DNA from 2 places in the Streptomyces sp. NPDC003379 genome. Region 2 is predicted to be linked to the other one. Evidence: riboswitches for the same ligand, from Rfam matches in the RefSeq annotation. Region 2 holds a riboswitch; the other holds the start of a gene.
What was found. Region 2 has a riboswitch for cobalamin ahead of ACWDVB_RS10965 (ribonucleoside-diphosphate reductase subunit alpha). Riboswitches for the same ligand answer to the same signal wherever they lie in the genome.

Region 1 (4,716 bases), on a different contig from region 2:
TCGCGCTGAGCGAGCGCCGCCTGACCGCGCTGTTCCGCGCCGAGACCGGGCTGAGCCCCAAGCAGGCGGCACGGCTCATGCGCTTCCAGCACGCCAAGGCCGCCGTGATCCGCGTGGTCGCGGCGGGCGGGCCGCCGGACCTCGCCCGGGTAGCCGCCGACACCGGTTACTACGACCACTCGCACCTCGTACGCGACTTCCGGCAGTACACGGGGGCGAGTCCCACGCGCTGGCTGGCCGAAGAGTGCCGGAATATCCAAGCCGGGGCGCACGGCGGGGGCGAAGAGTGGGAGGCATGAACACCACCGAGAAGCAGCAGCTCAGCACCAGCACCCCTTCGACCCTGCGGGAGCCCGCCGTCTGGCCGGCCCTGCAGGCCCAGGACGCCCCCGCGCTGATCGACTTCCTTGTCGGCACCGTCGGCTTCCTGCGCACCGCCGTCCACGAGGACGGCGACCGCGTCGCCCACGCCCAGCTCGACTGGCCCGAGGGCGGCGGCATCATGCTCGGCTCGTACGACCCCGAGTCGTCGGCCAGCGCCGATACCTGCGGAGAGCCGGGCACCTCCGGCGCCTACGTGGTGACCGACCAGGTGGACGCCCTGTACGCCCGGCTCACCGGGGCCGGCGTGAAGATCATCGGCAAGCTCGAGGACAAGCCGTACGGCAGCCGCGAGTTCGGCATCGCGGACCCCGAGGGAAACCGCTGGTTTTTCGGAACCTATCGCGGCGAGCCGGGGCCGGGTGGAGCCTGAGGGCACGCTGAGCCGGGGTCCGGCGGGCCTGAAGCACTCTGAGCCGGGCCCGGCGGAGCTGGAGGCACTGTGAGCCCGAGGCCGGGCGGGGCCTGAAGGCACTGCGAGCCGGGGCCGGGCGGGGCCTGAAGGCACTGCGAGCCGGGGCCGGGTGGATCCTGAGGGCACGCTGAGCCGGGGCCGGGTGGAGCCTGAGGGCACTCTGAGCCGGGGTCGGGCGGATCCTGAGGGCACGCTGAGCCGGGGCCGGGTGGAGCCTGAGGGCACTCTGAGCCGGGGTCAGGCGGAGCCTGAGGGCACGGCGGGCCCAAGGCCGGGCGGAGACTGAAGGCACCCTGAGCCCGAGGCCGAGCAGGGCCCGAAGGCACCGCGAGCCCGAGCCCGGGCGAAGCCTGAGAGCACAGCGAGCCCGAAGCCCGGCGCAGCCGAAGGCGCCGCGAGCCGAAGCCCACCAGGGCCCGAAGGCGCCGCAAGCCGAAGCCCACCAGGGCCCGAAGGCACCGCGAGCCGAAGCCCACCAGGCCCCGAAGGCACCGCAAGCCGAAGCCCACCAGGCCCCGAAGGCACCGCAAGCCGAAGCCCACCAGGCCCCGAAGGCACCGCAAGCCGAAACCCGCCAGGACCCGAAGGCACCGCAAGCCGAAGCCCGCCAGGCGGCAAGCGGCATGCGTCGAAAACGCCGCGTGATAACTTGCGCAAGCCAGTCAAACCCACACCTGGGCCAGGGAATCCGGTGCGAATCCGGAACTGACGCGCAGCGGTGAGGGGGACGGGCGGGGCCACGGCCACTGGGCGTCTCGCGACGCCCGGGAAGGCGCCCCGCCCGGCCGATCCCGAGTCCGAAGACCTGCTGGCGCCTCCGCTCGCACACCGGCCGGCGGAGGTCGTGACGCAGACCAGGCTCCGCGTATGAGCCGTGACACTCAAGGGATCGCGTGTCCTCGACAGTCCGTATATCCGCCCCGCACCTGCGTGCCCGGCGCCTGCCTGCCCCGCGCCGCACATCCGCCCCGCGCCGCACATCCACCACCCCGCGCTCTACCGCAATGCTCACGGCCGGAGCGCTCGCGGCGGCCGGAATGCTCACGCTCACCGCCTGCGGCAACGGCACCGCCCAGAAGTCCGCCGCCCCCGCGGGCAAGAGCGCCGACGGCTACCCGGTCACGGTCGCCTCCTGCGGCAAGGAGGCGAAGGTCGATGCCCCGCCCCGGCGGGCCGTCTCGCTCGACCAGGGCTCCACGGAGATCCTGCTCTCCCTCGGCCTCGCCGACCGCATGGTCGGCACCGGCACCTGGACCGACCCGGTCCTGAAGAACCTCAAGAAGGACAACGCGAAGGTGGAGCGGCTCGCCGACCGCTACCCCTCCCTGGAAAAAGTCCTCGCCAAGGAACCGGACTTCGTCAGCGCCTCCTTCCTCTACACCGTCGGCAAGGGCGGCGTCGCCGACCGTACGAAGTTCACCGAACTCGGCGTCCCCGTCTACGTCTCGCCCACCGACTGCGCGGGCAAGGACAACGACGGCGGCGGCGACGGCAAGCGCGTCAAGACCCTCACCATGGACACCGTCTACAGCGAGGTACGCGACCTGGCGAAGGTGTTCGACGTCGAGCAGCGCGGCGAGAAACTGATCGCCGACATGAAGCGCCGGGTCACGAACGCCACCAAGGACATCGACAAGGCCACCGCCTCCGACACCACGCTCCTGTACTGGTTCGCCAACTCCGACGCCCCGTACATGGCGGGCTGCTGCGGCGCCCCCGGCATCATCACCCGCGAACTCGGCGCGAAGAACGTCTTCGACGACACCCGCGAGGAGTGGCCCCAGATCAACTGGGAGACCGTCGCCGACCGCGACCCCGACGTCCTCGTCATCGGCGACCTCACCCGCAAGTCGCAGTCCGCCGAGAGCGCCGCGGCGAAGATCAAGTTCCTGGAGACGAACCCGGCGACCAAGAACCTGACCGCCGTGAAGAAGAAGCGGTACGTCCTGCTCAGCGGCCAGGCCATGAATCCGACGATCCGTACGGTCGACGGCATCGAGCAAGTGGCCGCCGGACTGCGGAAGTTCGGGCTCGCCAAGTGAGCATGGCCGCCCCCGCCCGGCAGGGGCTGCTGTGGCTGGCGGCAGGCTCCGCGCTCGCGCTCTCCGTAGCGGTCGCCGTCACCATCGGCCCCGCCGACATCTCGGTCCCCGACGTGTGGTCGGCGCTCGCCGCGCACCTCGGCTGGGGCGAGCCACGGCTCACCCCCATCAGGGACGGCATCGTCTGGAACCTGCGGATGCCCCGCACCCTGCTCGCCGCCGTCTGCGGCGCGGGCCTCGCGGTCTGCGGCGCGGTCATGCAGTCCCTGCTCCGCAACCCCCTCGCGGACCCCTTCGTGCTCGGGGTGTCGTCCGGGGCGTCCACCGGAGCGGTCGCGGTCCTCGTCCTCGGCGTCGGCGGGGGAGCGCTGTCGATCTCGGCGGGCGCCTTCGTGGGCGCGCTCTGCTCGTTCGCGCTCGTCCTGTTCCTGAGCCACACGCTCGGCGGCACGACGGACCGGGTGGTGCTGTCCGGCGTCGCCGCGATGCAGCTCTTCTCCGCCCTGACCTCCTTCGTGATCCTCACCGCGGGCGACGCGGAGACCGCCCGGGGCGTGCTGTTCTGGCTGCTCGGCTCGCTGAGCGGGGCGGGCTGGACGGACGTATGGCTGTGTGCCGCGGTTCTCGCCGTGACGCTGACGGTATGCCTCGCCCACGCCCGTACGCTCGACGCCTTCGCGTTCGGCCAGGAGGCGGCGGCGACGCTGGGCGTACGGGTGGCGCGCACCCGGCTCGTCCTGCTCTGCGTGACGGCGCTGCTGACGGCCGCGCTGGTCAGTTCGGCGGGCGCGATCGGTTTCGTGGGCCTGGTCCTGCCGCACGCGGCCCGCGCGTTCGTCGGCTCGGGCCACGCCCGGCTCCTCCCCGTCACGGCGCTCGCCGGGGCGGTCTTCCTGGTGTGGGTCGACACCCTGGCCCGCACGGCCCTGGACCCCCAGGAGGTCCCGGTGGGCGTGGTGACGTCACTCATCGGCGTACCGGCGTTCGTGGCGGTGCTGTACCGGACGCGGAGGGCGATGACATGACGTACCAGACGAGGCGCCGCGAAGAAGTGGCCGGAGCGACGGACGGCCTGCGCGCCGAGCGGGTCGCCCGTGAGGCCGGCGGCCGCCTCATCGTGGACGGCGTCAGCCTTGCCCCGCCGCCCGGCGCCACCGTCGGCCTCCTCGGCCCCAACGGCTCCGGCAAGTCCACGCTCCTGCGCATCCTCGCGGGCGTCCTCGCCCCCGCCGCCGGGGTGGTCACCCTGGACGGCCGCCCGCTCACCGACACGCCCCGCCGCGAGGTGGCACGCCGCATCGCCGTGGTCGATCAACACGCCGACACGCAGGTCGAGTTGACCGTACGAGATGTCGTACGCCTGGGTCGCATCCCGCACCGTCGCGCATGGTCGCCACCCACGCCCCACGACGAACGTGCCGTACGCGAGGCCCTGGAGCGCACCGGCCTCACCGAGCGTGCCGCCCAGTCCTGGCACACGCTTTCCGGCGGCGAACGCCAGCGCGTCCAGATCGCCCGCGCCCTGGCGCAGGACCCCCGCGAACTCCTCCTGGACGAGCCCACCAACCACCTGGACATCCAGCACCAGCTGGACCTCCTCTCCCTGGTCGCCGAACTCCCCGTCACCAGCGTCATCGCCCTGCACGACCTCAACCTGGCGGCGATGTTCTGCGACCACGTGCTGATCCTGAAGGGGGGCACGGCGTACGCGGCGGGCACACCGGCCGAGGTGATCACGGAGAAGCTGATCGCGGAGGTCTACGGAGTACGGGCGGTGGTGACGCCAGGGGAGCCGGACCACGTGGACGGCCGCCCCCCGACACTGTCGGTCCGCTTCCTACGAAGCCTCTCCGCACCAGCACCAGCACCAGCACCAGT
Region 2 (4,716 bases):
GAACGCGCCGAGATTGACCGAGCCGAGGTTGCAGACGGCCGTCTCGCCGTCGTCCGTGACCTCCAGGATCTCCGTGCAGAGATTGGAGGAGTGCACGGTGTGGCCCGGCTCCGCCGTCTGGTTGGCGGTGCGGTTGGCGGCGTCCTTGAACGTCATCCAGCCGTTGCCGGTCTGCGCGAGGGTGCGCATCATGCGGCCGTACAGCTCCCGGGCCGGGATGGTCTTCTTCGCGAGCCCGGCGGCCTCCGCCCCGCGGTAGGCGGCGTCGAACTGCTCGCCCCACAGGTCGACGAGGTCGGGCACGTCGGCCGGGGAGAACAGCGACCAGTCCTGGTCGGCGGCGACCCGGCGCATGAACTCGTCCGGGATCCAGTGCGCGAGGTTGAGGTTGTGCGTGCGGCGCGCGTCCTCACCGGTGTTGTCGCGCAGCTCCAGGAACTCCTCGATGTCGGAGTGCCAGGTCTCCAGGTAGACCGCGGCCGCGCCCTTGCGCCGGCCGCCCTGGTTCACGGCGGCGACCGAGGCGTCCAGGGTCTTCAGGAACGGCACGATGCCGTTGGAGTGCCCGTTCGTGCCACGGATCAGCGAGCCACGGGAACGGATGCGGGAGTACGAGAGTCCGATGCCGCCCGCGTGCTTGGAGAGCCGCGCGACCTGGTGGTAGCGGTCGTAGATCGAGTCCAGCTCGTCCAGCGGGGAGTCGAGGAGGTAGCAGGAGGACATCTGCGGGTGGCGGGTGCCGGAGTTGAAGAGCGTCGGCGACGACGGCAGGTAGTCCAGGCGGCTCATCAGGCGGTACAGCGCCGCCACCTCGTCCAGGGCGCGCTCGCTGCCGTCCTCCGCGAGGCCGCTCGCGACGCGCAGCATGAAGTGCTGCGGGGTCTCGATGACCTGCCGGGTGATCGGGTGGCGCAGCAGATAGCGGCTGTGCAGGGTGCGCAGACCGAAGTACTCGAAGCGGAAGTCGGCGCCGTCGGCGAGCGCGGCGTCCACCAGCGCGTCGAGCCGGGCCGCGTGCTCCGTCACGAAGGACGCCGTGCGGTCGGCGATCAGGCCCTCGCGGTGGCCGACCGCGATGGAGTCGGTGAAGGAGCGCACGTCCTGCGTCGCCGCCTCCTCGCGGATGCCGATCGACAGGAGCCTGGCCGCCAGCTTCGAGTACGCCGGGTCCTCGGAGATGAGCCCCGCGGCCGCCTCGGTCGCCAGTTCCCGCAGCTCCGCGGTGATCTCGGCGGCGGCCTTCGCGGACCGGCCCCGCAGCGCGGCGGCGGCGACCCGGCCGGGGTCGGCGTCGGGAAGGTCGGCGGTGAGGTCGGTCAGGGTGCGCAGCAGCGCGGCCCCTGGTCCGTCGGTTCCCTCGGCACCCTGGGTGGTCGGCATCGGCGTCGGCGTCGACGGCACTGACGCGGGTTCGGCAGGCGCGATGGTCACGTGGGGCACTCCCTCGCTCGGCTCTGGGCCAGGGGAGGGAAGGGCACACGGGCGCACCCGGGCAGGGCGGCGTACCGCGTCCACCGGCCCACTCCACGAGGCCCGGACGGTCGGCACCCGGGCCGGACGGCACGGGTGCGCTGTCGACAGGTCCTCGGACTCCGCGTACGCCAAATACGTACACATGCACCGTTGCGGGACAGTTCCGGACTTGCACCGGATTCCCCTGCGGCGACAGCGAGCACGAGCATACATCTTGTGCCGGGTCTCTGAAGCGGGCCCACATCTTGTGTCGGCTCGCAGGGGCGGTGCTTGGAGGAGTGTTGCTTGGAGGGGCGGTGCCCGGAGGGGTGTGCCTAGAGCCTCAGCTCGTACGTCAGCAGCGGTACCGTCTCGATCGGCCTCCAGTCGCGCTCGGGTGTCCGTACGAAGCCGATGCGCTCGTACAGCCGGTGGGCGGCGTGCATCGACGTCTGCGTGGACAGGACGAGCCCGGTGCGGCCCGCGTCCTTGGCGCGCCGCACACACTCGCGTACGAGCGTCTCGCCGGCGCCCCGGCCGCGCGCCTCGGGAGAGACGGCCAGCATCCGTATCTCGGCCTGGTTCTCGCGCGCGATGTCCGCCATCGGCCCGCCGGACGGGACGTAGGTGACGCAGCCGAGTATCCTCCCGTCCGCGGCGGCCACCAGGATGTCGGCGTCGGCCGCGCGCGCCGCCACGTCGCGCAGCACCGCGAGATAGGGGTCCTCGGCCCCGAAGTCCAGGTGCCCGCCGTCGAGATAGGCCTGCGCGGTGAGGGCGCCGAGCGCCTCGTACTCCTCGGGGTGTGCGTGTCTGATCGTGATGTCCATGCCGCGCAGTGTGCAACACGGGTACGACAGAGGGCCGCCGGTTTTTCCGGCGGCCCACGTCGTGACGGGGAGAGGCTCAGTGCCCGGCGCCCGCCGTCGCCTTCGGCAGTTCCTGGACGACGCCGGGGTCGCCCGCGTCCGCGGTGTAGTCCTCGGGGGAGGTCTCGTCGATGCCGTCCGGCGCCTTCAGCGCCCTGAGGACGAAGGTGAGGACCACGGTCACGACGACGTTCAGGACGAACGCGGTGAGGCCGATGTAGCCGATCTCGCCGATGCCCGGGATCGTGTCGGAGGAGCCGCCGAAGTGCTTCTGCGTCGGCGAGGCGACGCCGTACGCGGCCAGCGTGCCGTAGACCATGCCGACCGCCCAGCCCGCGAGCAGCGCCCAGCGGTGGAACCAGCGTGTGAACAGGCCGCCGACCAGCGCGGGCATCGTCTGGAGGATCCAGATGCCGCCGAGCAGCTGGAAGTTGATCGCGACGGTCTTGTCCATGGTGAGGACGAAGGCGAGCGCGCCGACCTTCACCATGAGCGAGACCATCTTGGAGACCTTGGTCTCCTGCGCGGGCGTCGCGTCGGGCTTGATGAAGTCCTTGTAGATGTTCCGGGTGAAGAGGTTCGCGGCCGCGATCGACATGATGGCCGCCGGGACCAGCGCGCCGATGCCGATGGCCGCGAAGGCCACGCCCGTGAACCAGTCCGGGAACATGGTCTCGAAGAGCTGCGGGATCGCCAACTGGCCGTTGTCCACCTTGATCCCGGCCGCGATCGCCATGAAGCCGAGCAGCGCGAGCAGGCCGAGCATCAGCGAGTACAGCGGCAGGATGGTGGTGTTGCGGCGGATCACGTCGCGGCTCTTGGAGGAGAGGGTCGCCGTGATCGAGTGCGGGTACATGAAGAGCGCGAGGGCCGAGCCGAGCGCGAGCGTCGCGTACGTCCACTGCCCGGCCTCGGCGGGCGCGAGGGCGCCGCGCGGCTTGTCGGTCGCCGGGTTGGTCTGCGCGAAGGCGTCACCGGCCTTGGCGAAGATCTCGTCGAAGCCGCCGAGCTTGATCGGTATGTAGATGATCGCGACGATGATGACGAGATAGATCAGGCCGTCCTTCACGAACGCGATCAGCGCGGGCGCGCGCAGCCCCGACGAGTAGGTGTACGCGGCGAGCACCGCGAAGGCGATCAGGAGCGGCAGGTCCTTGATGAACCAGTGGGTGTCCGGGCCGCCGCCGACGCCCATGACGTCGAGGACCGCCTGGATGCCGACCAGTTGGAGCGCGATGTAGGGCATCGTGGCGAGGATGCCGGTGACCGCGACGGCCAGCGAGAGCCCCTTCGAGCCGAAGCGCCCGCGCACGAAGTCGGAGGTCGTCACATAGCCGTGCTTGTGCGAGACCGACCACAGGCGCGGCAGGAAGGTGAAGATCAGCGGATAGACGAGGATCGTGTACGGCACCGCGAAGAACCCGGCCGCGCCCGCCGCGTAGATCGCCGCCGGGACGGCCACGAAGGTGTACGCGGTGTAGAGGTCGCCGCCGAGCAGGAACCACGTGACCCAGGTGCCGAACGACCGGCCGCCCAGGCCCCATTCGTCCAGGCTCTGGTCGTTCTCGGCCTTGCGCCAGCGGGCGGCGAGGAAGCCCATGACGGTGACCGCGACGAAAAAGAGGATGAAGACGGCGAGCGCGACGCCGTTGACTCCGCCGTTCATGACCGCGCACCTTCCTTGCGGGCGCGCTGGTCACGCTGCCACAGCTTGTACGCGATCATCGTGAGCACCGTGGAGACGAGCACCCAGAGCATCTGGTACCAGTAGAAGAACGGGATGCCTATGAAGGTCGGTTCGATCTTCGCGTACGAACTGACCCAGAGCATTGCCACGAAGGGTGCGACAAGGCAGGCTGCGATGATCACGCGGACCGGTGTGACCACCGGTCTGTTCACTTCAGGCGCATCTGACATGTCGCGGCTCCGTTCCCTCACTTATCTCATGCTTAACGTGCGGGAAATCTAAGCCACGGTCTCGCTGTATGGAACCCCTGTCCGAATAACGGACCGGCCAATGTGCCTGCTCAGCAGCAGCGGAACCCCTGCCGGGGGTCCGACTCCTGGCGGTCCGTCCGCATACGCTCGAACGTGCGGCGGCTGGGCACCGGCGCGGCCGGATGGTCCTTGCGTACGTGCGCCACATACCGCTCGTACGCCGACTCGTCGGTCAGTTCGCGGACGTACCAGCGCATCCAGCGCAGCCCGCGCAGCACCATGGTCATACCGTCAACTTCGATTCCACGTAAGGCGCTTCGTGCAGTTCGGTGGCGGCGGGGTTGCGCACGTGTCTCACGCACACGCGTGCCGCGTCGAGGATCACGATGACGATGAGCAGGGCGAGGGCGGCCGAGAGGACGCCGTCCACCGTGGAGTTGGTGACGACGGTGTGCAT

Region 1: another riboswitch for cobalamin. It lies ahead of ACWDVB_RS11560 (ABC transporter substrate-binding protein); the one in region 2 lies ahead of ACWDVB_RS10965 (ribonucleoside-diphosphate reductase subunit alpha).

Annotation. Positions count from the first base shown of each region.
Region 1 is NZ_JBSFRK010000010.1:4,408-9,123, reverse strand. Features, by position in the region: gene ACWDVB_RS11570 (helix-turn-helix domain-containing protein) at 1-299, shown strand, start outside; gene ACWDVB_RS11565 (VOC family protein) at 296-754, shown strand; cobalamin riboswitch at 1,439-1,623, shown strand; gene ACWDVB_RS11560 (ABC transporter substrate-binding protein) at 1,801-2,838, shown strand; gene ACWDVB_RS11555 (FecCD family ABC transporter permease) at 2,841-3,863, shown strand; gene ACWDVB_RS11550 (ABC transporter ATP-binding protein) at 3,860-4,716, shown strand, end outside.
Region 2 is NZ_JBSFRK010000009.1:100,444-105,159, forward strand. Features, by position in the region: gene ACWDVB_RS10965 (ribonucleoside-diphosphate reductase subunit alpha) at 1-1,431, opposite strand, end outside; cobalamin riboswitch at 1,560-1,682, opposite strand; gene ACWDVB_RS10970 (GNAT family N-acetyltransferase) at 1,788-2,282, opposite strand; gene mctP (monocarboxylate uptake permease MctP) at 2,359-3,987, opposite strand; gene ACWDVB_RS10980 (DUF3311 domain-containing protein) at 3,984-4,238, opposite strand; gene ACWDVB_RS10985 (YbdD/YjiX family protein) at 4,349-4,546, opposite strand; gene ACWDVB_RS10990 (carbon starvation CstA family protein) at 4,543-4,716, opposite strand, start outside.